DNA from 2 places in the Mycobacterium sp. NGS27 genome. Region 1 is predicted to be linked to the other one. Evidence: riboswitches for the same ligand, from Rfam matches in the RefSeq annotation. Region 1 holds a riboswitch; the other holds the start of a gene.
What was found. A riboswitch is a leader RNA that binds a small molecule or an ion and turns the genes downstream of it on or off. The one in region 1 is predicted to bind magnesium.
Positions count from the first base shown of each region.

Region 1 (15,550 bases):
CGAGGCGGTTTTGTACGTGGCGACCAGCGCCTCGGGTCAACCCCCACGGATCGTCCGCTTCGATTCCGATGCGTTGTCCGCCGGGCGTGCGGAACCTTGTGCCAGCGGGGGTGCTCCGCTGGTCGGCTACGAGCTGCCGCCCTCGCCGATGGTGCGGATCGTCGATCCCGAGACCACCATCGAGTGTCCGGACGGGACGACCGGCGAGATCTGGGTGCACGGCCACAATGTCGCGTCGGGGTATTGGGGCAAAACCGAGGAGACGCAACAAACCTTCCGCGCGAAACTCGTCGATCCGTCGACGGGCACACCCGAGGGGCCTTGGCTTCGGACCGGCGATTTGGGTTTCGTTTCGGGTGGCGAGTTGTTCGTGATGGGGCGCATCAAGGATCTTTTGATCGTCTACGGGCGCAACCACTCTCCCGATGACATCGAGGCGACGATCCAAGAGATCACGCGGGGCCGGTGTGTGGCGATCGCGGTTCCCGACAAGGAGACCGAAAAGCTGGTCGCGATAATCGAATTCAAGAAGAACGGCGACTCCGCAGAGGTCGCGGCGGAGAAGCTTGTCGCCGTCAAACGCAAAGTCGCCTCGGCGATATCCAACTCACATGGGTTGGGCGTGGCGGACCTGGTTGTGGTGGCTCCCGGCTCGATTCCGATCACCACCAGCGGCAAGGTCAGGCGAGCGGCCTGCGTCGAGCAGTACCGGCAGAATCAGTTCGCCCGCTTGGACGCCTAGGCACTGGGGCGTCGGCGGAATTTGCGCCGGGCGCGTGGGATGCTCAGAGCATGACAACAGCCCGTGTACCGGGACTGCCGCCCGGTGAGGCCCAAGCCGCCGCCGACGAAGCCGCAGTGCCCAACTACATGGCCGAACTCAGCATCTTTCAGGTGCTTCTCAACCATCCGCCGCTGGCGCGCGCCATCAACGATCTGCTCGCCACCATGCTGTGGCACGGCGCGCTCGACCCCCGGTTGCGCGAGTTGGTCATCATGCGAATCGGCTGGCTCACCGCGTGCGACTACGAATGGACGCAGCACTGGCGGGTTGCGTCGAGGCTGGGCGTGGCCGCCGACGATCTGCTCGGAGTGCGCGACTGGCAAGGTCACGCCGGCTTCGGTCCCACCGAGCGCGCTGTGCTGGCCGCGACCGACGACGTGGTGATCCACGGTGCGGTGAGCGCCGACAGCTGGGCGGCCTGCGAACGTGAATTAAACGGCGACACAACGGTTCTCATCGAGCTCGTCACCGCCATCGGCGCGTGGCGGATGGTCTCGTCGATCCTGCACAGTCTGCAGGTCCCGCTTGAAGAGGGCGTGTCCAGCTGGCCCCCGGACGGCCGAGGGCCAACGCAGGCCGTAATCGATTGACATATCAATTCGTATCTCCTTAGCGTCGGGCAATGAGAACCAGAGTCGCCGAGCTGCTCGGAGTCGAATTCCCGATCTGCGCCTTCAGCCACTGCCGTGACGTGGTGGCGGCGGTGACCAATGCCGGCGGCTTCGGGGTCCTCGGCGCCACCGCGCACAGTCCCCGGCGCCTGGAGAGCGAGCTGGCCTGGATCGAGGAGCAGACCGGGGGCAAGCCCTACGGAGTCGACCTGCTGCTTCCGCCCAAATACGTTGGCGCCGAGCAAGGCGGCATCGACACCTCACAGGCCCGCACTCTGCTGCCCGACGAGCATCGCGCGTTCGTCGAGGACCTCCTGGCCCGCTACGGCGTCACGGCGTCCGCCGAGGAATCGCCCGGCTCAAGGGGCGGCCTGAGCATCTCGCCCAAGATGTACGAGCCGCTGCTCGACGTGGCGTTCTCCAGCAACATCCGGCTGATCGCCAGCGCACTCGGGCCGCCCCCGGCGGACGTCGTCCGCCGGGCACATGACCACGACGTGCTGGTGGCCGCGCTGGCCGGCACCACCCGGCACGCGCAACGGCACGCCGCGGCGGGTGTCGACCTGATCGTCGCCCAAGGCACCGAGGCGGGCGGTCATACCGGCGAGGTGGCGACGATGGTCCTGGTGCCCGAGGTCGTCGATGCCGTGGCGCCGGTGCCCGTCCTCGCCGCCGGTGGAATCGCCCGCGGTCGCCAGATCGCGGCGGCGCTCGCCCTGGGCGCCGAGGGCGTGTGGTGCGGCTCGGTGTGGCTGACCACCGAAGAAGCCGAGACGGTGCCCGTGGTCAAGGAGAAATTCCTGGCCGCCAGTTCTTCGGACACGGTGCGATCGCGCTCGATGACGGGCAAACCGGCACGGATGCTGCGCACGGCCTGGACCGACGAGTGGGAGCGGCCGGAAAATCCGGATCCGCTGGGCATGCCCCTACAGACCGCGCTGATCACCGAGCCCCAGATGCGCATCAACCAGGCCGCCGCGCACCAGGGCGCCAAGGCGCGTGAGCTGGCCACCTACTTCGTCGGCCAGGTGGTGGGGTCGCTCGACCGGATCCGCCCGACGCGCTCTGTGGTGCTCGACATGGTCGACGAGTTCATCGACACCATCGGCCGGCTCGACGGCCTGGTCGAGAAGTGATCCCGGGGCGTTTGTCCAGGTCAGGGTCGCAAACCTGACCGGATGCTGTGCGCTCGCCGCAGGAATCCGTACAGAATCCCCGACACGCCATCCAGGGATTTGACCGCGACATACCCGTCGTGCATGATCGGTCCGGTAAGCACCTCGTTAGGTGAGGCGTCTACACGAATACAGGCCACTGACCCCGAACGTCGAAAGACGCCCCGGGTCAGGACAGCTCCTCCCGGCTTAAGGGTTGAGCCCAGGTGGCTTCCGGCTCGGATGGTTTTCCAGGCCAGGACACGTCGTGTGGTGCCGAAGCTCTGACGAGAGGGGTGCGGTTCTCCGACGGTCGTCGGGTTCTGCTCCTTTGCTGCGCATAGATCGCATGCGAACCGCGTGTGCGTCGTGACCGCGAGGAGGTGAGGGACAGATGCGTTCTAGCGACAGTCCGGATCGAAGTCCGAACTGTGTTTCGTCCCGATCCGGTCTCCGGCGCGACCTTCTCGGCTGAGTCGTCGCAACGCTAAGTGGTTATCGGCCAAGCGTTCTCGAGATCGGAACCGACACGGGGCGGGACACGTCAGTCCAAACAGTCCGCGTTGGATCTCCCCTCTAGGAGGCGAAAATGACCGCAGCTTTCTACGACGAAGTAACGACCGTAGCGCCCGTCCGCACGCTGACCGTGGTGCGCGACACCGACACCTTCCCGGCGGCCGCTCCGGCTCCCGAGGTGCGCCGCCGGGCGGACAACCCGCAGTTTGCCGCTAGTGGCGACCTGCTGGTGGACGGCGCCGCTCGGCTGCTGAGCGTGCCGCTGCGTCACGTGTACGCCGCGCTGTGGCGGGTTGGCGTCCTCGAGGTCCGGGCCTGACTTTCCTTGCCGCGAGACTGCAACTGCCGACGACTTCACTCGGCGTTCGCGTGGGCAGTTGCCGTCTCGCGGTAAAATCAACTGGCGTCGATCCGGCCATCACCGGGGAGCCTTCGGAAGAACAGCCGTCGGCGGCTCAGTAGAACCGAACGGGTAGGCCCGTCACAGCCGTCATCGAGTGGCCACGCGAAAGCGCGGCAAGCGGGGTGGTACCGCGGCGCTCGCGCAGCCAGCGCGTCGTCGTCCCCGGTTTGCACCGTGGCACAGGAGACAACGCGCATCGTGACCGACAAGGCCGACGTCAACACCTACCCGAAGCCAGGAGCGCCCGACTTTCCCGCGCTTGAGCTCGAGGTGCTGGACTACTGGGCCCGCGACGACACCTTCCGGGCCAGCATCGCGCGGCGCGATGGCGCACCGGAATACGTGTTCTACGACGGGCCGCCGTTCGCGAACGGCCGGCCGCATTACGGGCACCTGCTCACCGGCTACGTCAAGGACATCGTCCCGCGCTACCGCACGATGCGCGGGTACAAGGTGGAGCGCCGCTTCGGCTGGGACACCCACGGCCTGCCGGCCGAACTCGAAGTCGAGCGCCAACTGGGCATCACCGACAAATCGCAGATCGACGACATGGGCATCGCCGCGTTCAACGACGCCTGCCGCGCCTCGGTGCTGCGCTACACCGACGAGTGGCAGGCCTACGTCACCCGCCAGGCGCGCTGGGTCGACTTCGACAACGACTACAAGACGCTCGATCTGCCCTACATGGAGTCGGTGATCTGGGCGTTCAAACAGCTGTGGGACAAGGGGCTGGCCTACGAGGGCTACCGGGTGCTGCCGTACTGCTGGCGCGACGAAACGCCGCTGTCCAACCACGAATTGCGGATGGACGACGACGTCTACCAGAGCCGCCAGGACCCGGCCCTCACGGTCGGATTCAAGGTGGTCGGCGGACCGCTGAACGGGGCCCACCTGCTGGTGTGGACGACGACGCCGTGGACCCTGCCCTCCAACCTCGCGGTCGCCGTCAACCCCGACGTGACCTATGTCGAGGTGCGCTCTGGGGAGCGGCGTTTCGTGCTGGCCGAAGCGCGGCTGGCCGCCTACGCGAAGGAGCTGGGCTTCGAAAAAGGAGATGCACCCGAGATCCTGGCCACTTATCTCGGCGCCGACCTGCTCGGCACCCGCTACCTGCCGCCCTTCCCGTATTTCATGGATGCGGCCAACGCATTTCAGGTGCTGGCCGGCGACTTCGTGACGACCGAGGACGGCACCGGCATCGTGCACATGGCGCCCGCCTACGGCGAGGACGACATGGCGACCACCGACAAGGTCGGCATCACCCCGGTCACGCCGGTCGACTCCAAGGGGCGATTCGACGGCACCGTCCCGGATTACCAGGGACAGCACGTGTTTGACGCCAACCCGCACATCATCCGCGACCTGAAGAACGGCAGCGGTCCGGCCGCGGCCAACGGCGCGGTGCTGCTACGCCACGAAACCTACGAGCACCCCTACCCGCACTGCTGGCGCTGCCGCAACCCGCTGATCTATCGGGCGGTGTCGTCCTGGTTCGTCGCGGTCACCCAATTCCGGGACCGGATGGTCGAACTCAACCAACAGATCACGTGGTACCCCGAACACGTCAAGGACGGCCAGTTCGGCAAGTGGCTGCAGGGCGCCCGCGACTGGTCGATCTCGCGAAACCGCTACTGGGGCACCCCGATTCCGGTGTGGAAGTCCGACGACCCGGACTATCCGCGCATCGACGTGTACGGCAGCCTCGACGAACTCGAACGCGACTTCGGGGTGCGGCCCACCAACCTGCACCGGCCCTTCATCGACGAGCTGACCCGGCCCAACCCCGACGACCCGACCGGGGCAAGCACCATGCGCCGCATCCCCGACGTGCTCGACGTGTGGTTCGACTCGGGATCGATGCCGTATGCGCAGGTGCACTACCCGTTCGAGAACGACGAGTGGTTCGACGGTCATTACCCGGGTGACTTCATCGTCGAGTACATCGGCCAGACCCGGGGCTGGTTCTACACGCTGCACGTCCTGGCGACCGCGCTGTTCGACCGCCCCGCCTTCAAAACCTGTGTGGCACATGGCATCGTGCTGGGCTCCGACGGCCAGAAGATGAGCAAGTCGCTGCGGAACTATCCCGATGTCAGCGAGGTGTTCGACCGCGACGGCTCCGACGCCATGCGCTGGTTCCTGATGGCCTCGCCGATTCTGCGCGGCGGCAACCTCATCGTCACCGAGCAGGGCATCCGCGACGGCGTGCGCCAGGTGCTGTTGCCGTTCTGGAACGCCTACAGCTTCCTGGCCCTATACGCGCCCAAAGTCGGTACCTGGCGGACGAATTCAACGCAGGTGCTCGACCGTTACATCCTGGCCAAGCTCGCCGCGCTGCGCGACGACCTGACCCACGAGATGGACACCTGCGATATCTCGCGGGCCTGCGAGCAACTGCGTCAGTTCACCGAGGCGTTGACGAACTGGTATGTGCGACGGTCGCGTTCGCGGTTCTGGGCGGAGGATGTCGATGCCATCGACACTTTGCACACCGTGCTGGAGGTGACCGCGCGGCTGGCCGCGCCGTTGCTTCCCTCGGTGACCGAGATCGTCTGGCGCGGCCTCACCGGCGAGCGGTCGGTGCACTTGACCGATTGGCCGCAAGCCGGCGACGTGCCGGGCGATTCAGACCTGGTCTCCGCGATGGATCAGGTCCGCGAGGTCTGCTCGGCCGCGTCCTCGTTGCGCAAGGCCAAGAAGCTGCGGGTGCGGCTACCACTGCCGAAACTGACCGTGGCGGTGGACAATCCGCAGCGACTGGAGCCATTCGTGGACCTCATCGCCGACGAACTCAACGTCAAGAGCGTGGAGCTGACCGATGCGATCGACACCTACGGCCGCTTCGAGCTCACCGTGAACGCGCGGGTGGCCGGGCCGCGGCTGGGCAAGGACGTGCAGGCGGCCATCAAGGCGGTCAAGGCGGGGGAGGGCGTCGTCAATGCGGACGGCACCCTGACCGCCGGGCCCGCGGTGCTGCAACCCGAGGAATACAGCTCCCGACTGGTCGCCGCCGACCCGGAATTCACCGCGGCCCTGCCCGACGGGGCGGGCCTGGTGGTGCTGGACGGGACGGTGACCCCCGAACTCGAGGCCGAGGGCTGGGCCAAGGACCGGATCCGCGAGCTGCAGGAGCTGCGCAAGTCGTCGGGTCTGGATGTCTCCGACCGGATTTCGGTGGTGATGGCGGTGCCGGACGAGCGCGCCGACTGGGCGCTCACTCACCGCGACCTCATCGCGGGTGAAATCCTGGCCACCAGTTTCGAATTCGGCGATCCGGCCGACGGTGCCGAGATCGGTGATGGCGTGCGGGTGAGCATTTCGAAATCCTGACCGCGAAACTGTATTCCACGTCGCATTTCCCGAGTGGAGCTGTCGGCAGTTGCAGTTTCGTGAGATGTCAGGGGCGTCTGGCACCCTGCTGTCGTGAGCGCAGAACTTTTCGTCGGTACTGAAGCCGTTCGCGCGGGAGCGTACACGGAACGTGAGCTTCGGCGCTCCTGCACCCGCATCTACCGGAACGTGTATCAGCGGCCGGGCAGGGAGCTGACTGCCCGGGATCGTGCGATCGCCGCGTGGCTATGGTCGGGAAAGGAAGCCGTGGTGGCAGGCTGCTCTGCAGCAGCGCTGCTCGGCACTGAGTGGATCGACCCCCACACGCCTGCTGAATTGGTATGTGATCGCACCCGTCCGCCGTCGTTGATCATCACCCGCAACGAAACCTTGAGCGACGGGGAGATTACAGCGGTCAACGGCGTGCCGGTCACCTCGCCAGCCCGTACGGCGTTTGACCTTGGGCGGCGGCCAGGATTGACGGTCGCGGTGATCCGGATCGATGCTCTTGCACGGGCCACGGGAGTTACCGCCAAAGACGTGTATCCGCTGGTGCACTCCCGCCGTGGCGCCCGCGGCATGAAGCAGTTGCGGCGCGTGCTGCCCTTGATCGACGCGGGTGCCGAATCGCCGCAGGAGACGCGGACCAGGCTCGTCCTGATGCGCGGCGGTCTGCCCAGGCCGCAGACCCAAATCGAGGTGCGCAACCTCTGGGGCGCGGTGTTGGCCAGGATCGACATGGGTTGGGAGGAGTGGCTTGTCGGGGTGGAATACGACGGCGCGCAGCATTGGCTGGATCCGCGCATTCGCGCCGACGATATCGATCGCACCGCCGAACTGGAGCGACGGGGATGGCGCTTGGTCCGGGTCAGCGCCGACCTACTACGACATCGGCCGGAGGTCGTCGTGGACCGAGTTCGACGTGCTTTGGCGGCCGCCGGCTGTCCAGTGTGACAGCGAGATTGCAACTGGCAACACGTTTTCCGAGATGACCGGCCGCCACTTACAGTTTCGCGGAAAATTCTAGGGCCGCAGCGCCCGCTGAGCATGCGGCCAGAACGGCATGCCGGCCACCACGGTCGCGCCGGTGGCGATGACTCCGACCGCGACGTCCACGCTCTTGCGACCATCCGATGCCCAGTAGACGTCCTTGAGGTCTAACAGCAGCGCCAGCTCGTCGACGATCATGGCGTTCGCGGCGCCGTACGCCACCGCGGCCGCGGGATGACGCCGTTGCGCTTCCGTGCCGCGCAGGCCGATGCCGGCCACCGTCGCCAGCATGCCGATGCCGATGTTGTAGTGGTGGAAGTGATTGCCGCCCAGGGACATACCGCCACCCGAGGGGCCATGGCCGGCGCGAATCCAGTGGGTGAGGCCGCGCAGGCCGGCGAAGGTGAGGGTGAACGACGCCCAGGCCAGCACCGTCGTTTGTTCCCCGGGCTGCAGCCGCTGGTCCCACTGATGACGCAGCCGCGCCCACCGCGTCGAGGGCGGCGAGCCCCCGGACGGAACGGCCGTGTCGCCGGGCCCGGTGTCCATTATTTGACTGCGCGCCAGCGCAGCCGGCCTCCGCGAACTTCGACCTCGACGCGACCAAACCCCGCCGCGCGCAACCGATCCGGCAGGGTATCCGGTGACACGGTGTTGCAGGTGTCACGAAAATGCAGGATCCGGAACCACAGCGAGGTCACGCTGTCGCTGCCGGCGAACACGCCGCCGGGCCGGAGAACCCGGAACGCCTCGGCGAACAACCGGTCCTGCAGCTCGCGCGTCGGGACGTGATGCAGCATGGTGAACGACACCACCGAGCTGAACTCGTCGGACGGCAATCCCGTCGCGGTGGCATCGCCGTTGATGATGCGCGCCCGGTCGCCGTAGAGCCGCTGCAGGCGCTCGGCCATCGGGGGGTCGATCTCCACCGCGGTGAGCCGCGGCGTCTTGTCCACGAGCACCCGCAGGATCGCGCCGTAACCCGGCCCGATCTCGAGGGTGTTGTCGCCCAAATCCACATCGGCGAGCGCCCACGGCAGCAGATCCTCCTCGACCGCCTTGGCCCAGCGGTTCGAGCTGCAGATCCGGCGGTGCGCGAGGTTCATGGCCATGGCGAAAACGTTAGTCGAACTGGCCCGGCGGGTGGGCCCTAGCATCGAGGGAGTGGAGTCGCGGTGGGTGCTGCACCTGGATATGGATGCGTTCTTCGCCTCCGTCGAGCAGCTCACCCGCCCGACGCTGCGCGGCCGCCCGGTGCTCGTCGGCGGGGTGGGCGGGCGCGGCGTCGTGGCCGGCGCCAGCTACGAGGCCCGAGTGTTCGGAGCGCGTTCTGCCATGCCCATGCATCAGGCCCGCCGGCTGGTCGGTGTGAATGCAGTGGTGCTGCCGCCGCGCGGCGTGGTCTACGGACTGGCCAGCCGGCGCGTCTTCGACACCATTCGCGCCGTGGTGCCCGTCGTCGAGCAGCTGTCCTTCGACGAGGGTTTCGGCGAACCCGCCCAACTCGCGGGCGCGTCCGCCGAGGACGTGGAGGCGTTCTGCGAGGACCTGCGGCGGGTGGTCCGCGATCACACCGGCCTGATCGCCTCCGTGGGCGCCGGTTCGGGCAAGCAGATCGCCAAGATCGCGTCCGGACTGGCCAAGCCCGATGGGGTCCGGGTGGTGCGCCGCGAGGAGGAACGACTGCTGCTCGGCGGGCTGCCGGTGCGCAGGCTGTGGGGTATCGGGCCGGTCGCCGAGGAGAGGCTGCATCGTCTCGGGATCGAGACCATCGGCGAGCTGGCCGCGCTGACCGAGGTCGAGGCGGCCAACATCCTGGGCGCCACGATCGGGCCCGCGCTGCACCGGCTGGCGCGTGGCATCGACGACCGCCCGGTCGCCGAGCGCGCCGAGGCCAAGCAGATCAGTTCCGAATCGACCTTTGCCGTCGACCTGACCAGCCTGGAGCAGTTGCGAGAGGCCATCGAGCCGATCGCCGAGCACGCCCATCACCGCCTGCTGCGCGATGGCCGCGGCGCGCGCACCGTGACCGTCAAGCTGAAGAAATCCGACATGAGCACGCTGACCCGGTCCGCGACGCTGCCCTACGCCACCACCGAGGTTGGCGCGCTGGTCGGCATGGCCCGCCGGCTGCTGCTCGATCCGCGCGAGATCGGCCCCATTCGCCTTCTCGGCGTGGGCTTTTCGGGGCTGAGCGACGTGCGCCAGGAGTCGCTGTTTCCGGACCTGGAACTGCCGGAGCCGCAATCGGATTCACCGTCGGCCGAGACCGCGACCGAGGCGATGTTCGCCCCGGGCCCAGCGGAGGCCGCGGGGTGGCGGATCGGCGACGACGTGGCCCACCGGGAGCTCGGGCACGGCTGGGTACAGGGGGCGGGCCACGGCGTCGTCACCGCGCGATTCGAAACCCGCAGCTCCGGTCCCGGTCCGGCCCGGACGTTCCCCGCCGACGGCGGCGACCTGGTGCGCGCCAACCCGGTGGACTCACTGGATTGGCCCGATTACACCGGCGGGCTGCAGGCCGAGGCGCTGTCAGCCCCACCGCGCGACGACGTCGGCGACCGGTAGCTCCGCGGCCAGCGCGGCGATCAGCAGGACGCGCGCCTGAGGCGGTCGCAGCCGCGGCACCAGCACGGCCCCGGCGGCCGCCATCTCGTGCCCGGGGCCATAGCTGGCGCCGACCCGCCCGCCCGGGACGCGGGTGGACACCGCGACGACGACCCCGTCGCCGCAGTGCCGGCGCACCGCCTCGACCACCGCCGGCCCGGCGTTTCCCGAACCCAGCGCCTCGAGCACCACGCCCCGCGCCCCGGCGGCCACGCACGCGTCGAGGGCCACCCCGTCGCTGCCCAGGTACGCCGCAACGATGTCGACGCGCGGCGCGGCGGCCGCCCGCAGATCGCCGACGTACGGCCGGGTCTTCGGGCCGGTGAGTGTCACCTGGCCGGTCACGGCGCCGAGCGGTTGACCGATGAAGCCGCTCAGGTCATCGGTGGCCACCTTGCTCATGCCCAGCGGCTGCAGCACCCGGCCGGCGAAACACAGCACCACGCCTAAGCCGCGGGCGGCCGGGCTGGCCGCCACCGCCAGCGCGTCGCGCACGTTTCGGGGGCCGTCCGCATCGGCGGCGTCGGCGCTGCGCATCGCCCCGGTCAGCACGACCGGCGCCTGGCCCGCATAGGTGAGATCGAGCCAGAGCGCGCTCTCCTCCATGGTGTCGGTGCCATGGAGCACCACCACACCGTCGGCGCCGCCGTCGACCGCGGCCGTCACCGCGTCACGGATCCGGTCCCAATCGGCCAGCGTCAGCTCCGAGCTGTCGACCGCCAGCAGGTCCACGACGTCCACGTCGTGTTGTTCGCGGAAGGGCGCCGTCAGATCCGCCCCGCTGTACGAGGGTCGGTGCACCCCGTCGGCGCCGGTGCCGGTCGATATCGTGCCTCCGGTGGCGATCACGGTGAGCCGGGCCATGCTGGCATCATTGCGCATCGCCCCTGCGCGAACATGACTAGCCTGCGTGGGACAGTAGGGGATGATGGGGAAGTGCCTGAAGAACCAACGAAGTCGACCGAGCCGGTGACCTCGGCCGAAGAGGCCGGTGCGGCCGCCCCGGTTGAGCGGGACGCGCTGCCGGGGACCGACGCGGCACCCAAACCTGCGCCACGGCGGCTGCGGCTGCTGCTGTCGATCGCGGCGATAGTCCTGATCCTCGACGTCGTCACCAAGGTCCTCGCCGTCAAACTGCTGCCGCCCGGCCAGCCGGTGCCGATCATCGGCGACACGGTGACCTGGACCCTGGTGCGCAATTCGGGCGCGGCCTTCTCGATGGCGACCGGCTACACCTGGGTGCTGACCCTGATCGCGACCGGTGTGGTTGTCGGCATCTTCTGGATGGGGCGGCGGTTGGTGTCGCCCTGGTGGGCGGTGGGCCTGGGCATGATCCTCGGCGGCGCCATGGGCAACTTGGTCGATCGCTTCTTTCGCGCCCCGGGACCGCTGCGCGGGCATGTCGTGGATTTCCTGTCGGTCGGCTGGTGGCCGGTGTTCAACGTCGCCGATCCGTCGGTGGTCGGCGGCGCCATCCTGCTGGTGGTGCTGTCGATCTTCGGGTTCGACTTCGACTCCGTCGGTCGGCGCAAGGGCGACGGCGGAGACCGTACGGGTGAGTGACCGCTCCATGCCCGTCCCCGAGGGACTGGCGGGTATGCGCGTGGATGCCGGGCTGGCACGGCTGCTGGGATTGTCGCGCAGCGCGGCGGCCGCTCTTGCCGAAGACGGCGGTGTCGAACTCGATGGTGTGCAGGCCGGCAAGTCCGACCGGTTGACCGGCGGCGCATGGCTGCAGGTGCGCCTGCCCGAGGCGCCCGCGCCGCTGCAGAACACGCCCGTCGACATCGAGGGCATGACGATCCTGTACTCCGATGACGACATCGTCGCTGTCGACAAGCCTGCGGCGGTGGCCGCGCACGCGTCGGTGGGCTGGACCGGGCCCACGGTGCTCGGTGGGCTGGCCGCCGCCGGTTACCGGATCACCACGTCGGGGGTGCCCGAGCGGCAGGGGATCGTGCATCGCCTCGACGTCGGCACGTCGGGGGTGATGGTGGTGGCGCTGTCCGAACGGGCTTACACCGTGCTCAAGCGGGCGTTCAAACAGCGCACCGTCGACAAGCGCTATCACGCGCTGGTGCAAGGACATCCGGACCCGTCCAGCGGCACCATCGATGCGCCGATCGGGCGTCATCGCGGCGGCGAGTGGAAGTTCGCCGTCACCAAGGACGGCCGGCACAGCCTCACCCACTACGACACCGTGGAGGCGTTCGTCGCCGCGAGTCTGCTCGACGTGCACCTGGAAACCGGCCGCACCCACCAGATCCGGGTGCATTTCTCCGCGCTGCACCACCCGTGCTGCGGTGACCTCGTCTACGGTGCCGACCCGAAGCTGGCGAAAAGGCTTGGGCTGGAACGGCAATGGCTGCACGCGCGTTCGCTCGGCTTCGCCCACCCCGCCGACGGCAGGCGGATTGAGATCGTCAGCCCCTACCCGCCGGATCTGCAGCACGCGCTCGACGTGCTGCGCGACGAGGGCTGACTCAGCCCGGCTTTCTGGCCTCGACGAGGAGGCGTACCGAATGGGTGACGAACGGCCCTTCGGATTCGATGCGCTGGTGCAGTTCGAACAGCCGCTCGCGGTAGCGCTGCACGGTGAAGTCGGGGACCGTCCAGATCACCTTGCGCAGGAAATACACGACGGCGCCGATGTCGAAGAACTCGGCGCGCATCCGTTCCATCCGTAGATCCACGATCTGCAGGCCGGCCGCCTCGGCCTGGGCGCGCACGGCGTCCGGGTGGAACTCGGCCCATTTCTGTGGTTGCGGACCGATGAAGTGCTCGACCAGCTCGCCCATGGTGGCCGGCCCGATCTGCTGGGCGAAGTAGGTGCCGCCGGGCCGCAGCACCCGCAGGATCTCGGTCCACCAGACGGAGATCGGATGACGCGTGGTCACCAGGTCGAAGGCGGCATCGCCGAACGGCAGCGGCGGCTCGTCGGAAGTCGCGACGACCACCACGCCGAGCGGATGCAGGCGCTGGGTGGCCAGCGCGGCGTTAGGCGGCCAGGTCTCGACGGCCGCCATGGTGGGCGGGAACGGCGCCGCGCCGGACAACACCTCCCCGCCGCCGGTGTGAATGTCCAGCGCGGCCGACACCGTCGCCAACCGGTCCCGGAGCAGGCGCTGGTAACCCCACGACGGGCGTTCCTCGGTGGCCCGGCCGTCCAGCCACGAAAAATCCCAGCCCTCGACCGGGGCGGCGTCCGCCTCGGCGATCAGGTCGTCAAATGTGCGCCGCATGTCACGCATGCTAGGCGCCGCTGCCGGGCACGCGCCGATGCCGGGGACGCGCCGAGATTGCCGCCACGGTCGTGATCCCCCCATGACCGCAGCCGCCGCGGCAATCTCGGCGCAACCGCGGCAACCGCTCAGACGTTGACCTTGCCGGCGTCGGCCGTCGCGATCTCTGGAGCAAGCGGTGCGATCGCGCCGAGAATCTCGGTCACGGTCTTGGACGGCACCCCCGCGGCCGCCAGCGCGTCGGCCAAATGTCCGGCCACCAAACTGAAGTGGTGCATCGTGATCCCGCGGCCTTGGTGTACCTGCCGCATCGGGGCGCCGGCGTAGGGCTCCGGGCCGCCCAGGGCGGCGGCGAAGAACTCGACCTGTTTGCCCTTGAGGCGGTTCATGTTCGTGCCGGTGAAAAAGCCGGACAGCTGATCGTCGGCGAGCACCCGAACGTAGAAGTCCTCGACCACGACTTCGATCGCCTCGTGTCCACCGATGCGGTCATAGATGGGTGCCGGTGCCGGCTTGCGGAAGCGCGCCAGAATTTTCATGAGCACGATTGGAACATCTCGGCGTTGCTCGTCGGTAAGTGCGCGATCACGGCCGGATTGCCTTGTGTAACAAGCGGATTGCCCAACGCTGGCGGTAGTACTGGTCGGGCCGTGAGAGTGGTCGCGGTGTTACATGACCGCAATCCGCATCGGGGTGAGCCGCCGATGTCCTAGGTTGGCTTAATGATGCACGTCACATCACTCGCACAGCCCCGCAAGGCGGTCGTGGTCTACGGGCAGGCCAGTTGTGGTCGGGGGGCTCACATCATCAGGAGCGAAAGCCGATGAATCTTGGTGACTTAACGAACTTGGTGGAGAACTCGATCGGAAACCTGGTGGAAAAGCCGCTGGCTACGGTGTCTCACCTCGTCAACACCCCGAACTCGGCCGGACGGTACCGGCCGTTCTATCTGCGGAACCTGCTGGACGCGGTGCAGGGCCGCACGCTCGAGGAGGCCGTCAAGGGCAAGACCGTCCTGATCACCGGGGGATCGTCGGGCATCGGTGAGGCCGCCGCGAAGAAGATCGCCGAGGCCGGGGGGACCGTGGCGCTGGTCGCCCGCACCCGGGAGAATCTGGAGAAGGTCGCCGACGAGATCCGCGGCGACGGCGGCACCGCCGAGGTGTATCCCTGCGACCTGTCCGACATGGACGCGATCGCGGCCATGGCCGACCAGGTGCTCAGCGACGTCGGCGGCGTCGACATCCTGGTCAACAACGCCGGGCGGTCGATCCGGCGCTCACTCGAGCTGTCCTACGACCGCATTCACGACTATCAGCGGACCATGCAGCTGAACTACCTGGGCGCGGTCCAGCTGATCCTCAAGTTCATCCCCGGGATGCGCGAGCGCGGACACGGGCACATCGTCAACGTCTCCTCGGTGGGCGTGCAGACCCGCGCGCCGCGCTTCGGCGCCTACATCGCCAGCAAGGCCGCGCTGGACAGCCTGTGCGACTCGCTGCAGGCCGAGACCGTCAACGACGGCGTCAAGTTCACCACGGTGCACATGGCTTTGGTGCGCACCCCGATGATCAGCCCGACCACGCTCTACGACAAGTTCCCGGCGCTGACGCCGGACCAGGCGGCCGGGGTGATCGCGGACGCGATCGTGCACCGGCCCCGCCGGGCCAGCTCGCCGTTCGGGCAGTTCGCCGCCGTCGCCGATGCGGTCAACCCGGCGGTGATGGATCGGGTGCGCAATCGGGCGTTCGCCATGTTCGGCGACTCGAGCGCCGCAAAGGGCGATGAGAAGTCAAGCGACACAACGGAATTCGACAGACGCAGCGAGAACTTCGTGCGGGCGACCCGAGGGATACATTGGTGACACCATGAGCCTTCCAAAACCTGACATTCAAACCACCGTTGTCATCACG
Region 1 covers NZ_JCALDT010000012.1:99,589-115,138, reverse strand. The annotation lists gene AC5Y30_RS24550 (AMP-binding protein) at 1-742, shown strand, start outside; gene AC5Y30_RS24545 (carboxymuconolactone decarboxylase family protein) at 793-1,374, shown strand; gene AC5Y30_RS24540 (NAD(P)H-dependent flavin oxidoreductase) at 1,407-2,531, shown strand; M-box (ykoK) riboswitch at 2,668-2,852, shown strand; gene AC5Y30_RS24535 (Rv1535 family protein) at 3,139-3,384, shown strand; gene ileS (isoleucine--tRNA ligase) at 3,667-6,798, shown strand; gene AC5Y30_RS24525 (PDDEXK-like endonuclease domain-containing protein) at 6,892-7,752, shown strand; gene AC5Y30_RS24520 (hypothetical protein) at 7,822-8,337, opposite strand; gene AC5Y30_RS24515 (class I SAM-dependent methyltransferase) at 8,337-8,900, opposite strand; gene AC5Y30_RS24510 (DNA polymerase IV) at 8,953-10,356, shown strand; gene AC5Y30_RS24505 (asparaginase) at 10,321-11,277, opposite strand; gene lspA (signal peptidase II) at 11,332-11,958, shown strand; gene AC5Y30_RS24495 (RluA family pseudouridine synthase) at 11,951-12,877, shown strand; gene AC5Y30_RS24490 (class I SAM-dependent methyltransferase) at 12,879-13,637, opposite strand; gene AC5Y30_RS24485 (group I truncated hemoglobin) at 13,766-14,176, opposite strand; gene AC5Y30_RS24480 (SDR family NAD(P)-dependent oxidoreductase) at 14,461-15,501, shown strand; gene AC5Y30_RS24475 (SDR family NAD(P)-dependent oxidoreductase) at 15,506-15,550, shown strand, end outside.

Region 2 (15,550 bases), on a different contig from region 1:
TCGCGCCGGATCCCACCATGACCGCCGGCGCTAGCAGCACATATCGCTCCTGGTACAGCGAAACCAGATTCACGTCGTGTGCTTCTTCCGGCGCCGCATGCACGATGGCGGCATCGATCTCGAACTCGCGGAGCCGCCGGTACAGTTCGGTGGCCGCCAGCCGAGAGAGGATGTGCACCTTCACCAATGGGTGCGCCGAACAGAACGCGGAGAGCACCAGGGAAGCCGTGGTGGAGGCGGTGGGAACGGTGCCCAGCCGAAGTGTCCCGGTGACGCCCGAGCGTACGGCGTCCACTTCGGACTTGAACGCATCGTGTTCGGCGAGGATCCGCCTGGCCCACACCACCAGCCGCTCGCCTTCGGGAGTGAGGCCCTCGAAGCTGTGTCCGCGATTGATCAGCGTGACATTCAGTTCTCGTTCGAGCTTGGCGATCGCGGCCGAGAGCGCCGGCTGGGAGACAAAGCATTTCTCGGCCGCCCGGGCGAAGTGCCGCTCGGAAGCGACCGCCACAAAGTACTCCAGTTGACGGAACAGCACCCGCACTCCTCGGGTTCGGGCTGGGCCTCTCGGGCACCGATCCGCTGAGGCTAGCGCGTTGCCGACTGGCGGGCCAAGCCGAAGTTTGCGCCACCGCCATCGCGGCTATCCGTATGAATTCGGCCTTTCGGGCTGCTCGTAACACCGCGACCGCGAAAACCGAAGCGCTGGTACCGGTTTCACGCAACTGCGGCTCAGGCTTGCGCAACTTCCGCGGCACGCGGGACCCACCCGGATGCGCTCCGACGCGCGTGAACTCAATCGGTGATCAAATCGTTACCGTGACGACCGCGCCAAGCTGTCATTGTTTGCTGAAAACGGTGATCAGCGGGTAACCAGTAGAATATCGGTGTGCTAATCACGCCATCTCGAAGGGTGGACGCTATGCGTCGGGGTGTTCGTTATCTATTTGTTATGGTCGCGATCACAGCTGTGGGCCTGGTGGCACCGGTCGGTCGCAGCACCGCGGCCGTGCCACAACCACAGCCCGCCCCCGAGGTCGCCTCGATTTTGCCCGCTAATGGCGCCTCGGTGGGCGTCGCCCATCCGGTCGTGGTGACCTTCGCCGCTCCGGTGGCCGATCGGGCCGCCGTCGAACGGTCGATCCACGTCACGTCGCCCAGCGGCACCCCCGGACACTTCGAATGGATCCAGAGCACTGTCGTTCAGTGGGTACCCGACCAGTATTGGCCGGCCCACACCCACGTGCAGGTCGGCGTGCAGGCCCTGTCGACGGGCTTCGACACCGGCGATTCGCTACTCGGTGTCGCCAGCATCTCCAAGCACACCTTCACCGTGAGCAGGAACGGGGAGGTGCTGCGCACCATGCCGGCGTCGATGGGCAAGCCCAGCCGGCCCACCCCGATCGGCAGCTTCACGGCACTGGAAAAGCAGCGCACCGTGGTGATGGACTCGCGGACCATCGGTATCCCGCTCAGCTCGCCCGAGGGCTACAAGATCACCGCCTCCTACGCGGTGCGAGTCACCTGGAGCGGCGTCTACGTGCACTCGGCACCGTGGTCGGTCGATTCCCAGGGCTACGCCAACGTCAGCCATGGCTGCATCAACCTCAGTCCCGACAACGCCGCCTGGTACTTCAACGAGGTGAACGTCGGCGATCCTATCCAGGTCGTGGCCTGAGCGCCACCGCCTCATCGGCGGCGCGACCCGGGCTCCCCTACCGCCGGCACGGGCGCTGAAAGAAAGCGCGGGCTTTGCTGGGCGCCTACCCAATGCCGCAGCCGCGCCGTGGGTGCGCCGGCCCGATCGACGTGTTCCGTACCGCCGTGCCGGAGGCGAAAATCGTTGTGGACGACGACATTCCGCGTCTGTCGGCGGCGTGGACAGACGAGAACGTCGCGGATCTGGGCTTGGTGTAGTCGCTGCCAAGCTAGCCGGGTAGCCCTTTCTTCACCGCGGCATCCTGCTTGCGACCGATGTCGAGAGCGACGGCCGGATCGACCGGCTCGTTGGGCGGGCTGTCGAATTCCAGGGTGACCAGTGCCTTGCCTTCGGTGAAGACCAAAACGGTCATCGCTTGGGAGTTGTCCGGTGAGGTCCCCGAGATCATCACCCCGTTCGCGCCGACAGCAAGCGGTTGCCAACTACCGCTCACCTTGCCGTTGTAACTGCTTTGGGTGGAGGCTAATTCGGCGACCGCCGCGGGCGGATCGGCGGCGATGACGATGGTGTCCCACAGCCGCCGGCTGCTGTCCGCGTTGGCGAACAGCTGGGCGACGCCGGGCGCATTGTTGGGGTTGAGCAGGGGCGACTGCGGTGCTGTGAGCCCGCCGCCGACGTCGTTCGGCTTGATCAGCAGGGAGCCGTAGTCCGACGGCTGGACCGACGGCGGGCCGGTGACCGAGCTCGAACCGGTCGAAGCGGGAGAACTCGGCGCCGGCGCCGATGAGGGTTTGCCGTCGCCGCCGCATCCGGTGCTCGCGGCGCCGACCACGACGATGGCAGCGGCCCAGCCGGCGATGCCGATCCGATCAACTTGCACGCATGTCCTTCCACGTGTCATCGGTGTCCGGGCCTCCGCCGCGGCCCCCGACGCCGCCGGCGAAACACTGGTGTAAACCAGGGTCGCTACGAACATAGGCCCAGTCGACGCCCCCTGGGTAGCGGTTTGGCGCGCCTATGCTGGCGTGGACACGAGCATCCCCGCGCTGGAAGGAGATCGGTATGACGGCTGCAGCGGCGCGCGCAGTGCGGTTCGACCATTACGGGGGGCGTGAGGTGTTGTACGTCGCGGACATCGAGATGCCCTCCCCCGGGCCGGGCGAGGTCGTCGTCGAGGTGCGCGCGGCGGGGATAAATCCCGGCGAAGCCGGCATCCGGACCGGGGCGATGCACGAGATGTTCCCGGCGACCTTTCCCTCCGGCCAGGGCAGCGATCTGGCCGGCGTCGTCACCGCCGTGGCGCCCGGGGTCACCGAGTTTTCGGTCGACGACGAAGTCTTGGGCTTCAGCATGCGGCGGTCCAGCCACGCCACCCACACCGCGGTTCCCGTCAACCAGTTGATCCGCAAACCCGCCGAACTCAGTTGGGAGACGGCAGGTTCGCTGTACGTGGTCGGTGCGACCGCCTATGCTGCCGTGCGTGCCGTGGCGCCTCAAGCCGGTGAAACGATCGCCGTGTCGGCGGCCGCGGGCGGGGTGGGCAGCCTTGTCGTGCAGCTTCTGGCGTTGCGCGAGGCGCGAGTGCTCGGCATTGCGGGCCCGGGCAATGCCGGCTGGCTACGCGCGCATGGCGTCACCCCTATCGCCTACGGTGACGGGCTCGCCGAGCGGCTGCGTGACGCGGCACCGGACGGCATCGACGCATTCATCGACCTGTTCGGCCCTGACTACGTCCAGCTTGCCGTCGATCTCGGCGTGGCACCCGAGCGAATCGACACCATCATCTCGTTCCAGAAGGCGGGCGAGGTGGGCGCGAAGACCGAGGGCAGCATGGCAGCCTCGACACCCGAGGTGCTCGCCGAGATGGCCGACCTGATCGTTTCCGGCGCCATCGAATTCGACATCGCCGCGGCCTACCCGCTCGACCGGGTCGCCGACGCCTATGCCGAGCTCGAGCAGCGGCACACACACGGGAAAATCGTTCTGCTGCCGACCAACTCAGAATGAGGTGGCCGGCCCGACAACGCCGGCCTGCACGATCTTGATGATGACGAAAACGACGGCCACAACCAGGTAGCCCCGCAGGGTGAAGAGCCCCGCCCGGCGCATCGGTGACATCACTGGCCGATCGAGCAGCGCGAGGCTGGGGGTCTGCCAGCTCAACCGGTCCTGGCGCCGTACCGCCCGCCGCTCGGCACGCGTCAGCGACGAGGCGTCGTCGAGATCGTCGACCTCCCCCGGGTCGAGGCCGCCGCCGAGAGTGCGCACGATTGCTTCCGCCTCGGTCAGGTTCCGGTGTCGTCCGCCCACGATGATCATCACTGCACCGCCGACGACGCCGAGCACCGCACCGGTCGCGAGCCCGGCCTCGATGGTGGCGGTGGAGAGGCTGGGGAAGAAGGTGGCCGCCGTCAACGCCAGCGACAGCAGCACCAGGCACCACACGATGGTCCACGCAATGATGTTCTGCCGCACCGTATTCACCCACGGTCCCAGCACAGCCCGATCGTTGCACAACAACACCAAGAAGACCGTGGCCGAGGGCAGCAGCACGCCGGCCAGTGCCTGGACTCCCTGGGTCACCAGGCCCAGGATGTGGTCGGGGCTGAAGGAGACCGCTGCCGACACCGCCAGCAGTATCGCGTAGCCGCCGTAGAACAGCGGGGCCTCGCGGATCTTCCAATGCAGCGAGTGGCGCTTACCCATGGCATCACCGACCGCATACGTGGTCGCCAGGCCGACGGCATTGGCGCCGATCAGCGACGCGTCCAGCAGGACGATCGCGAACAGCACGCCCACCGTGGGGCCAAGATGCGTCGACAACCCCGACGCGACCGCGCCCGCATCGGTGAAGTGGCCCGCATCGGCCGTGCCCGTCAACCCGAACGCCGCGACGGCCATCAGCGCCGTCGCGCCGACCATCACCACGACGATTCCAATGGCCAAATCCGCTCGGCCGTAGGGAATCCAGCGGGCCGTGATGCGCTTGTCCACCACATTGGACTGCTGGAAGAACAGCTGCCACGGTGCGACCGTAGTGCCCACGATCGCGACCACCAGCAGCAACACCGTCGAGTTGAGCCCACCGGGAAACTGCGGGATGAGCCCGGCCGCGGTGGCTTTCGGGGTCGGATGCACCAGCAAGACCATCGGGAAGATCAGCACATTCACCGCAATCAGGAGGAACATCAACCTCTCCCAACGGCGGAACGATCCGCCCGCCACCGCGGCGAACAGCAGGACGGCCGCGGCGGGAACGGCGACGACCTTCGGGCAACCCAAAAACCCGAGAGCCAGTGAGACGCCGATGAATTCGGTGACGATGGTCAAGGCGTTCAGGATCAACAAGTCAGCGACGCTGAAGGCGCCCCAGAACTTGCCGAACCGCTCGAATATCAAGCGCGCGTGCCCAACCCGGGCCACTGCGCCTAGTCGCAGCACCATCTCCTGGTTCACGTACAGCACCGGAATCAGCAGTGCCAGCGTCCACAACAGGCCCATGCCGTAGTTCTGGCCGGCCTGCGCATAGGTCGCGACGCCACCGGCGTCGTTGTCGCCCACCATGACGATGAGTCCCGGTCCGGTGATGACCGCCAGTGTGCGCAGGCGCCGCCAACGCCCGCTGAAAGCCCCGTCCCCGTCGCGCCGGATGCGCCCGAACGCCCCGACGATGTCGCCGGCGTGCGCGGAATCCAGCTCGGCCGCGCGTTGCGGCGCGGAGCGTGCGCCTTCCGGCGCGGCAGCGGCCCGACCGGCCACCGGGGTGCGGCGGTCGTAGATCGAAGTCATCGAATCCTCGCTATCTCGAGCGGTTTTCAGCCACCAGTGAGGCGGTTGCGGCGCTCAACGTGCCTGCGGCGGCGAGCGGAGCTGTGCCGCCCGCCGCCGGGGCAGCATTTCAACGGTGGCTGCCGTCGGGACCCGAGACGTGGCCGCCCAGCGACGCGGTGACCATCGCGACCGGCATCCTCGAGACGTACAGGTTGGCGCGCTCCTGCGGGGTCAGGCTGGCGCGCAGGTGAAACCTGTTGGCCAGCAACCGGCCTGCACGCAGCATCGACCGGCCGCGCATCCCGGAGGCAGCGGAAAAACGGTGCATAACAACAAAAGCCATGATCTTCTCCTGACGGAGGCCCGGTCGGCGTCGGCACGGCGCGTCAGCCGCGAAACCAAGCGAGGTCAGGCGGTGCGAGAAATGCCGGAACCGGATCGGGACAAGACGGATTTCGGATAGGGACTATCGCCGGGACTCATCTCGCCCTCACCTCCTCACGGCCGGGACACACGCGGGTGTCACTACATTCACCTGAACGGGAGAGGCGGAAATGACCGACAATGCAGCGCCGGCCGCACCCCTCTCGTCGGAGCTTCGGCACTGCACGGCGTATCCAGACCCAGCCGATGGTCCAGAAGCCACTTGGGCTCAACCCTTAGTCCGGGAAGAGCTGTCCTGACCCGGGGCGTCTCTCGACGTTCGGGGTCAGTGGCCTGTGTCCATGCAGACGCCTCACCTACCGAGGTGCTTGCGGGGTCCATAGTGACACCGGGTCCGCAAGCTCGTCAAACCGCTTAACGGTTTCCTGACGGTTGCGCGCCCGGGCACCGCTCATGGGAAAAAGCCTAGGCTCAAACACATGACCACAACCTTGCAGGATTCCCGGGTCGCATCGACGCTCGACCGCATGTACGCCGAGTCGAAGAATCAGATGTCGCTGTTGCGTGAGCGGCGCGGCACCTTCGATCGGCCGATGACCACGCGAGAACGCACCGAGGCGATGAGCGAGTTCTACATTCCAGTGACACCGGAAGCCGGCCGGCTGCTGTATTCGCTGGTGCGAGCCACCCGCCCGGCCACCGTCGTGGAATTCGGGATGTCCTTCGGCATCTCCGCCCTGCATCTGGCCGCGGGGGTGCGCGACAACGGCGCCGGCCGGGTGGTGACCACCGAGCTCAGTGAGACCAAGATCGCGGCGGCGAAGAAGACATTCGCCGAGACGGGCCTGGACGATGTGATCACGATCCTGGAGGGCGACGCGCTGACCACGCTGGAAAGCCTGGACGGCGCAATCGATTTCCTGCTGCTCGACGGTTGGAAGGATCTGTATCTGCCCGTGATCGAGCTGCTGGAGCCTCGCCTGTCCACGGGTGCGCTGGTCATCGCCGACAACGCCAGCTCGGCCGACATGGCGCCCTATCTCGATCGCGTCCGCAACCAGGACAACGGCTACGTCAGCTTCAACTTCCAGGTCCGCGACAGCGACAGCATGGAGATCAGCTGCCGCACAAGCGGTTAGGGCTACCTCAGCGATTCCTCGAGCCACGGCGTCAGCCACTTCACCCCTTCGGGGGTGAGGTGGACGCCGTCGCTGCGCACCTTGATGCCGTCGACCTTGGCGGTATAGACCCCGTCGGGGCACAGCTTCTTGTTCAGGTCGAGGATCGCGACGTTGGGATGGTGGCTGACGGTCTTGCGCAACATGGTGTTCCACAGGTTGGCCCGGTCCGGCTGGTCCTCCGGATACAGCCGACCGTCCGGCTTTTCGCCACCCCGGCTGTAGGGGACGGTCGCGACCACCACGTGCACACCGGTAGCGCCCACGATGGTCAGCGCCCGTTCGAGCTCGCCGTTGAGGTAGGCGTCGAAGGTCGGGTCGCCGATGTGAGTCCACTGGCCTTCGTTGACCCGGTCCACCGTCTCCCAGCGGCCGATGACCAGCAGCGCGACGTCCGGCTGATCCCGGCTGACCTGTGTCGACCAGCGAATCGGCCAGCCATCGCATTCGGACCGTTGCTCCAGGGTCTGGCCGATGTAGCGGTACGGCGTGCCACGCACCAGGCTGCATCCGATGACGGTGTGGTCGAGGAAGGCGAACCCGGGTGTCGGGGGCAGGTAGTGCATCCACGTCCACCCGATCGAATCACCGAACACCGAGACGGTGAACGGCCGGTTGGCATCTCGGGGCCGGCTCGGGCCGGGCGGCGACGGCGAGACCGCCGCGACGGCCGAGACGCCGGGCGGCAGACCGGCCTCACGCAGGCCGGGCCCGGTGCCCACCGGGATCACCAACAGCGTCACCGCGGCCGCGCTGGCCACGGTCGCGGCCGCCAGCGGCAGCAGCGGTACCCGCGCCGGTCGCCAGCGCCGAATGGGTTGTTCGAGCAGCCAATACGACGTTGCGGCCGCCAGTAGCGTGGCACCGCACCGCGCGGCGAACAAGGGCAGGCCGGACCATCCGGTGCGTTCGCCGTTGAGCGCCAAAAAGATTGGCCAATGCCACAAGTAGACGCCGTAGGAGATGGTTCCCAGCCACACCAGGGGTGGCAACGCGAGCGCGCGGGCCACGATTCCGCGCTGCTCCAGCGCGACGGGTGCGATCACGATCACCGCCGCGATCGCGACTCCGATCAGCAAGCCGAGGCGGAATTCGCCGCTGGCCCCGGTCGCGTAGTGGGTCGCCGCCGCCAGTCCCCCCATACCGAACAGCGGCAGGATCCGGGCGACCCGGCGGCCCCACCGGGTGCGGATCATGCACCAGCCGCGGTTCATCGACGGCCAGTCCCGCACCAGGAGCGCGGCCGACGCGGCGCCGACCAGCAACGCCTGCGCACGGGTGTCGGTGCCGAAGTAGATTCGGTCGCGAGTGCCATTGGACGCCAACACGATGGCGAGCGCCGCCGAAGCCAGCGCGCCGAAGGTGGCTATCAGGAACGTCGCGAACCGCACACCGCCGACGGTGGCTCGGGACGAGCGGCGCCTCGCGCGCGCGGCGAGCAGCAGGGTCACGGCGATGAGCAGCACCGGCCAGACGAAGTAGTACTGCTCCTCCACCCCGAGTGACCAGGTGTGCTGTAGCGGCGAGGGCGGCGCGCCCTGGGTGAAGTAGTCGGTCTTCTGGGCGACGAACCGCCAGTTCGCCATCCACACGAAGGCCGCGATGGCGTCGTCGCGCAGGCCGGTCAGCGAACGGTCGGGCAAGAGCTGACGGGCGGCGGCCACGGTGAGCACCATGAGCACCAGTGCGGGCAAGAGCCGGCGCGCACGCCGGATCCAGAAGCCGGTCAACTCGATACGGCCGGTGCGCCCAAGCTCGTCCAGCAGCAGCGAGGTGATCAGGAACCCGCTGAGGACGAAAAACACGTCGACGCCGATGAATCCGCCACTGACGCCCGGGATCCCGCCGTGCCCGATGAGCACCAGCGCGACCGCGATCGCACGCAGCCCGTCGAGCGCCGGGATTCCGCTGGCCCGCTCGGGCCGATCCCAGATCGCCAGCCGGCCGACGCGACGCACGGGGGCCACCCACCGGGGGCGAGTGCGACGAGCCGGTGCGGGGTGAAACCCGCCCGGCTCTGTGCTTGCTGTCAGCGCGCCGTAACTACCATTTCGCCCGGCGCCATGGTTGATGCCGATACGTCGCTGCCCCTCCTGTTGATTTCAGCAAGCCAGCCTAGAGGCGGGCGCACGGGATCAGGTGGAGGACACGCGACGTGTTTTCCGCCGCGCTGCGTTCGGATTTCGGGTGGGCGCGTCAGCCCTTGCCGGGGGCGTAACCCAGGGTGCTCTTGACCTCCAGATACTCGTGGAAGCCGAACTCGCTCCATTCCCGACCGTTGCCGCTGTGCTTGTAGCCGCCGAACGGTGCGTTCATGTCGAATGCGTGATTGATGGTCACCCATCCCGCGCGGATCTTGCGGGCGATCTCGCGCGCCGTGTCGAGGTCGGCGCCCGAAACGTAGCCGGCGAGGCCGTATTGGGTGTCGTTGGCGATCTCGACGGCGTGGTCGAGGTCGTCGTAGCCGAGAATGCACAGCACCGGCCCGAAGATCTCCTCGCGCGCGATCGTCATGTCGTTGGTGACATGGGCGAAGACGGTGGGTTTGACGTAGTACCCCGTGTCGAGTCCCTCCGGCCGGCCCGGGCCCCCCGCGACCACGGTCGCGCCCTCGTCGATGCCCTGCTGAATAAGGCGCTGAACCTTCTCGAACTGTGCCCTCGACGCGACCGGACCGATGGCGGTCGCGTCGCCGCTGCCCACCTGGACTTGTTCGGCGACCTCACGCGCGATGTCAATGGCCTCGGCCATCCGGGAATTCGGGACCAGCATGCGCGAGGGGGCGTTACAGCTCTGTCCGGAATTGGGCATCATGTTGGCCACGCCGGCCTTGACGCCCTGGGCGAAGCCACTGTCGTCGAGGACGATGTTGGGGCTTTTGCCGCCGAGTTCCTGGGTCACTCGCTTCACGGTCGCGGCGGCATTCGTGGCCACATCGACACCGGCGCGGGTGGATCCGGTGAAGGACACCATGTCGATGTCGGGATGGCTCGCCAGGGCCACGCCGACCCCCGGGCCGTCGCCGTTGATCAGGTTGAACACCCCGGCCGGTACGCCGGCGGCATCCAGGATCTCGGCGAAGATGTACGGCGAATAGGGGGCCACCTCAGAGGGTTTCAGGATGACGGTGCAGCCGGTCGCCAGCGCCGGGTAGACCTTGACCGCGACCTGGTTTATCGGCCAGTTCCAGGGGGTGATCAACCCGCAGACACCGATCGGCTCCTTGGCGATCAGTGTCGCCCCTTTCTGTTCGGAGAATTCGAAGTTCTTCAGCGCGTCGATGGCCGTGGTCAGGTGACCGATCCCGAGGAAGACTTGCGGCCCGGCGGCCAGCGAGGGCGGCGCGCCGATTTCTTCGGTGACAGCCTCGGCGAGATCGTCGGCGCGCTTCTGGTATTCGGTGAGGATGGCCTGCAACAGGTCCAGGCGCTGTTCGCGGGTGCTCTGCGACCAGCTGGAGAAGGCCCGGCGGGCGGCATTGACCGCCACGTCGACGTCAGCCGCCGACCCCAGCGAGATTTTCCCGGAAACCTGCTCGGTTGCCGGGTTCTCCACGTCGAATGCATTGGGCCGCAACGGGTCGACCCATTGTCCGTCGATGTAGAACTTCAGGTATTCGCGCATGACATCGGTCCTTTTCTTACTGTGGGCTTACTGAGTGCCTTCGGCGTACCAGGTGCGGAATCGGTCGTACTTCGGCATCTCTTCGGAATTGGCCTTCGGATCGATGCACACGTGCACTACACCGACTTTGCCACTGGCATAAGCGCGGGCGATCGCCGGGCCGATCTCGGATTCCTTCTCGACATACTCGCCGTGGCAACCGAAGCCCTCGGCAACCTTGTCCATCCGGACGTCCTTGCTCCAGTGCACACCGGGCTGCGGCGAGGGCTGGGAGAAGGTGCGCTTGTACACACCCACCTCCAAGCCCCATTGGTGGTCGACGCCCACCACGCACACCAGCGGAAGGTTCTGCCGCGCAGCGGTTTCCAATTCGGCGATGTGGAAGAGGAACGCCGAATCGCTGGTCAACAGCATCACCGGCCGCTTTCCACCCTCGGCGACAGAGGCTCCGACCGCATACGGCAGGCCGGTGCCGAGGTGGCCGAAGTTCTGGTTCCAGATCACGTCGCGCGGCTTGGACTGCGAGTAGGTCCATTGAAAGATCACGGTCGCACCGCCGTCGCGCACGAGGATGCCGTCGTCGAGTTCGTTGAACGCCTTGGTCGCCTCGACGACATAGCGCGCGGGATGAATCGGCGAACGCCCGGACGGTGCCGATTCAGCCATATCCGCAAGCTCTTTCGTGTCCTTGTCGATCAGGGCCTGCAGCGCGGGTGCGGGGTTGCGCGGGGAATCTTTGAGGGCGGAGACCAGTTGCGGCACGACACCGCGCAGATCGCCGACCAGCGCCACGTCGACCGGCCGGTTCACGCCGATGGCCGTCGGATCCTGCTCCACGAGCACCCATCTGCGGTTCGCGTCGTTGCCAGCCCAATGCTGCGTCCGGCCGTAGTGCATGGGCTCACCGAGTTCGGTACCCAGCGCGACGCACAGGTCGGATTCCTCGACCGCCTCGTTGGCGGCCGGCGAGAACAAGTATGGGAACGTCCGCTCCTGTAGTCCCGGGATGAACGAGGTGCCGCCGGAGGTCTGGATCACCGGGCAGGCCATCAACTGTGCCAGCTCCTTGACCTGCTGCTGGGTCCGGGAGGTGTGCACGCCGTGGCCGACCAGCAGCACCGGGCTTTTGGCCCCGCGGATCAGCTTCACGGCCTCGGCCACCTCGCGGGTGCCGGCGCCCTGGTTGACCAGCCGGTAGGCCGACGGGCTCGGCGCGGCGCCCACCTCGAGTTCCTCGAGGATGACGTGCGACGGGAACTCGACATAGGACGGTCCCGGGGTGCCGGACATCGACCTGCGGATGGCCTCGTGGATGATCTCGTCGGTCTGGTCGGCGTATTCGATCGAGCTGCTGTACTTGACCGACGCGGCGAAAAGCGGTTCCTGCTGGACGAATTGGATGCGCCCACGCCGGACCCGACGCTCGGTGACCCGGGCCCGCTGCCCGCCGAGGAAGATCACCGGCGAGTTCTCCACCAGCGCGCACTGGATCGCACCGGCGATGTTGGCCATGCCCGGGCCGAGGGTGCCGATGCACAGGCCGGGCTTACCCGTCATCCGCGACGCCGCCTCGGCCATGAATCCCGCGCTCAGCTCGTGATGCGGCGCGACCACCGACCACCCGCGGGCGTCGGCCTCGGCGAACATGTGCACGAAGTTCGGGTCGGGTATGCCGAACAGCGTGTTCACGCCCTCCGCCTCGAACAGGTCGAGGATCCTCCGATAAACCGGCACGCCCATTTACAGTTCCTTTCCCTCGCGAGCGCCAATTTCGGCGAGTACTTCTTCGGTATCGGCGCCGAGTTCTGGCGCCGGCCCGGCGACGTGGCCCGGTGTCTGCGAGAACCAGGTGGGCACCCCCGGGAAGCGCACCGGCCCGTGCGGGCTGTCCACCGTCTCGAACATGCCGACGGCGTTGAGATGCGGATCGTCGAACAGAGCCTCCGGTGTGTTCAGCGGCGCCGCCGGAATCTCGAGGTCGCGCAGCAGCTGCAGCCACTCCGCGGTGGTCCGCTCCTTCATGGTCTCGGCCAGCAGTCCGTAGACGGTGTCGATCTCGCGGGCGCGCTGTTCCAGCGTCGCGTACAACTCGCTGGCCCACGGCGGCTGAACGGCTTTCATGAAGGCGTTCCAGTGCTTGTCGTTGTAGATCAGCGCGGCGATGTAGCCGTCGCTGGTCCGGTACGGGCGGCGGTTGGGCGCCACCGTTCGCGGATACACCGCCGGCCCGAGGGGCGGGTCGAACAGGGCGCCGTTGGCGTGTTCGACGAGCATGAACGAGGCCATGGTCTCGAACATGGCGACTTCGACCTCTTGGCCCTGGCCGGTGCGCTCACGATGGAACAACGCCATGGTCGTCGCGTACAGCGCGGTCAGCCCGGCGATCTTGTCGGCCATGATGGTGCCGACGTAATCGGCCTCGCCGGTCAATTGCCGTTGCACCGCGGGCAGGCCGCACTCGGCCTGGATCGTGTCGTCGTAGGCGGGGCGGTCGTGGTCGGGGCCGCGTCGACCGTACCCGTAGCAATTGGTGTAGATGATTGCGGGATTGATCGCGGCGACGTCGTCATAACCGAAGCCGAGTTTGGTGATCGCCTTGGCGCGCATCGAGTGGATGAACACGTCGCCGGTCTCGACGAGAGCGCGTAGCGCGCGCGCCCCGGCGTCGGTCTGCAGGTCCAGCACGACGCTGCGCTTGCCGCGGTTGACGTTGACGAACACCCCGCTCATGCCCGGTGCCGGACCCACCGAGATGTAGCGGGTGTTATCCCCTTGCGGCGGTTCGACTTTGATGACGTCTGCACCCATGTCGGCCATGATCTGCGTGCAGTACGGCCCCATCACCATCGCGGTGAGGTCGATGACGCGCAGCCCCGCCATCGGGCCGGTCGGGCTAGCCATTGAGCGCCCCCTGGTCGGTCGAGCGGTGCGCGAGCTCGAAGCTGTAGCGGATGTGCCGGTCGTGCCCGTCGGGCACGACCGGGAAGATCAGCGGCGCCTCGACGTAGCGGATCGCGTCCAGATGGCTGCCGACGTCCTCGATCGTCCACGACGACCGGCACACGCCCGGGCTTTCCGCGATGACCGCCCGCGCCACGCGACCCGCCAGCGCGACGAAGAGTTCACCGGTCACCGAGCAGGATTCATGGGAAAGCCAACCGACCACGGGCGCAACGAGTTCCGCGCCCATCGGCGGGTAGGAGGAGGTGTCGATGCCGTCGGCCATTCGCGTCACCGCGGCCGGCACGATCACGTTGCACCGCACGCCCTCGGCGGCGCCCTCGAGCGCGGCGACGTTCGACAACCCGATCACGCCGGCCTTGGCCGCCGCGTAGTTGGCTACGTTGTGGTTGCCGTACAGGCCGCCGATCGACGACGTCAGCACGATGCGGCCGTAACCCGCCTCGCACATGACCGGAAACGCCGGCCGCACCACGTTGAACGCGCCGCGTAGGTGCACATCGAGCACGGCGTCGAAGTCCTCGTAGCTCATCTCCTTGAGCGACGCGCGACGCACGTTGCCGGCGTTGTGGATCAGAACGTCGATGCCGCCGTAGTTTTCGAGTGCGGTCCCGATGATCGCCTCGCCGCCTGCGCGGGTCGCAACCGACGCGCTGCACGCCACGGCCTGGCCCCCGGCCGCCGTGATCTCAGCGACCACCTGCTCGGCCGGCCCGGCGTCGCTCCCGCCGCCGTCCAGGCGGCCGCCGGCATCGTTGACGACCACCTTCGCCCCCCGCGAGGCCAGGAGCAAGGCGTAGGAGCGGCCGAGCCCTCGGCCGCCCCCGGTGACGACCGCGACCCTGCCGTCGAACCTCAAGTCGCTCACGAAAGCTCAAGGCCTTCCAAGTCACCCTTGGCGCGCCACTCGGCGATCAGGTCACCGAAGGCGTAGAAACCCGGCGAGTAGAAATCGCCGAGGAACGCACCGTTGTCTTTGGCGCCACCCTGGCCTTCATTGTTGTAATAGCCAGGGGTGCAGGACATCTCGAATGCCGAGTTGTCGATAGCGAGCTCGGCAACCGTCCTGACCCAGCCGTCTTGGCCCTCCTGACTGGGTTCAACGACGGTGGCACCGCGCTTTTGCGCTTCGGCGATGATGTAGGCGATGTGCTCGGCCTGCTGCTCGAACATCGCGGTGGTGTTGGCCGAGACGCCGCCCTGGATGAAGCCCGTGAAGAACTGGTTCGGGAATCCGCGGGTGGTCATGCCGTGCAACGTCTGGTAGCGGTCGTGCCAGTAGTCGAACAGCGACAGCCCGTCTCGACCCTCGATGACGTCGACGGCGAAGCGTCGACTGATCTCCGTGGAGATCTCGAAACCGCTGGCGAATACGACGCAATCGACCTCGTACTCGACGCCGTTGGCGACGATGCCCTTCTCCGTCAGGCGTTCCACGCCCTTGGACTCCGACACGTCCACCAGCGTCACGTTAGGCAGGTTGAACGCCGGCAGGTAGGTCTCGCTCGAACACGGCCGCTTACACATGAAGCGGTAGTACGGCTTGAGTGCCTCGGCGGTGTCGGGGTCGTCGACCAGCGCGGCCACGCGGCGGCGCAGCCGCTCCATGATCTTGTAATCCTCTTCCTCGCGGATCGCCATGATCTCCTCGATCCCCAGCGAGGCGGGATCCGGGCTGGCGGCAATCCGGGCGGTCATGTTGCGCCCCAATTCGGTCCAGAAGTCGCACACCAGATCCGGCTCGCCGAAGACCACCCCAACAAACGGTGACCAATTGTGGAAGTTACGTTTGCGCTCCTCCTGCCAACCGGGCTGCAGCGCCGCCGCCCAGGCCGGGTCGGTGGGTGTGTTGGCCCGCATGTCCACCGACGACGGGGTGCGCTGGAACACGAAGAGCTGCTTGGAATCCCGGCCGAGATGCGGCACCAGCTGGACGCCGGTAGCCCCCGTGCCGACGAGTGCGACCCGCTTG
Region 2 covers NZ_JCALDT010000002.1:735,468-751,017, reverse strand. The annotation lists gene AC5Y30_RS08115 (LysR family transcriptional regulator) at 1-538, opposite strand, end outside; gene AC5Y30_RS08110 (L,D-transpeptidase) at 923-1,678, shown strand; gene AC5Y30_RS08105 (hypothetical protein) at 1,929-2,540, opposite strand; gene AC5Y30_RS08100 (NADP-dependent oxidoreductase) at 2,723-3,667, shown strand; gene AC5Y30_RS08095 (NRAMP family divalent metal transporter) at 3,659-5,449, opposite strand; gene AC5Y30_RS08090 (hypothetical protein) at 5,559-5,774, opposite strand; M-box (ykoK) riboswitch at 6,007-6,186, opposite strand; gene AC5Y30_RS08085 (O-methyltransferase) at 6,295-6,954, shown strand; gene AC5Y30_RS08080 (acyltransferase family protein) at 6,957-8,951, opposite strand; gene AC5Y30_RS08075 (aldehyde dehydrogenase family protein) at 9,190-10,617, opposite strand; gene AC5Y30_RS08070 (thiamine pyrophosphate-binding protein) at 10,645-12,357, opposite strand; gene AC5Y30_RS08065 (CaiB/BaiF CoA transferase family protein) at 12,358-13,497, opposite strand; gene AC5Y30_RS08060 (SDR family NAD(P)-dependent oxidoreductase) at 13,511-14,446, opposite strand; gene AC5Y30_RS08055 (flavin-containing monooxygenase) at 14,443-15,550, opposite strand, start outside.
Region 2: another riboswitch for magnesium. It lies ahead of AC5Y30_RS08090 (hypothetical protein); the one in region 1 lies ahead of AC5Y30_RS24535 (Rv1535 family protein).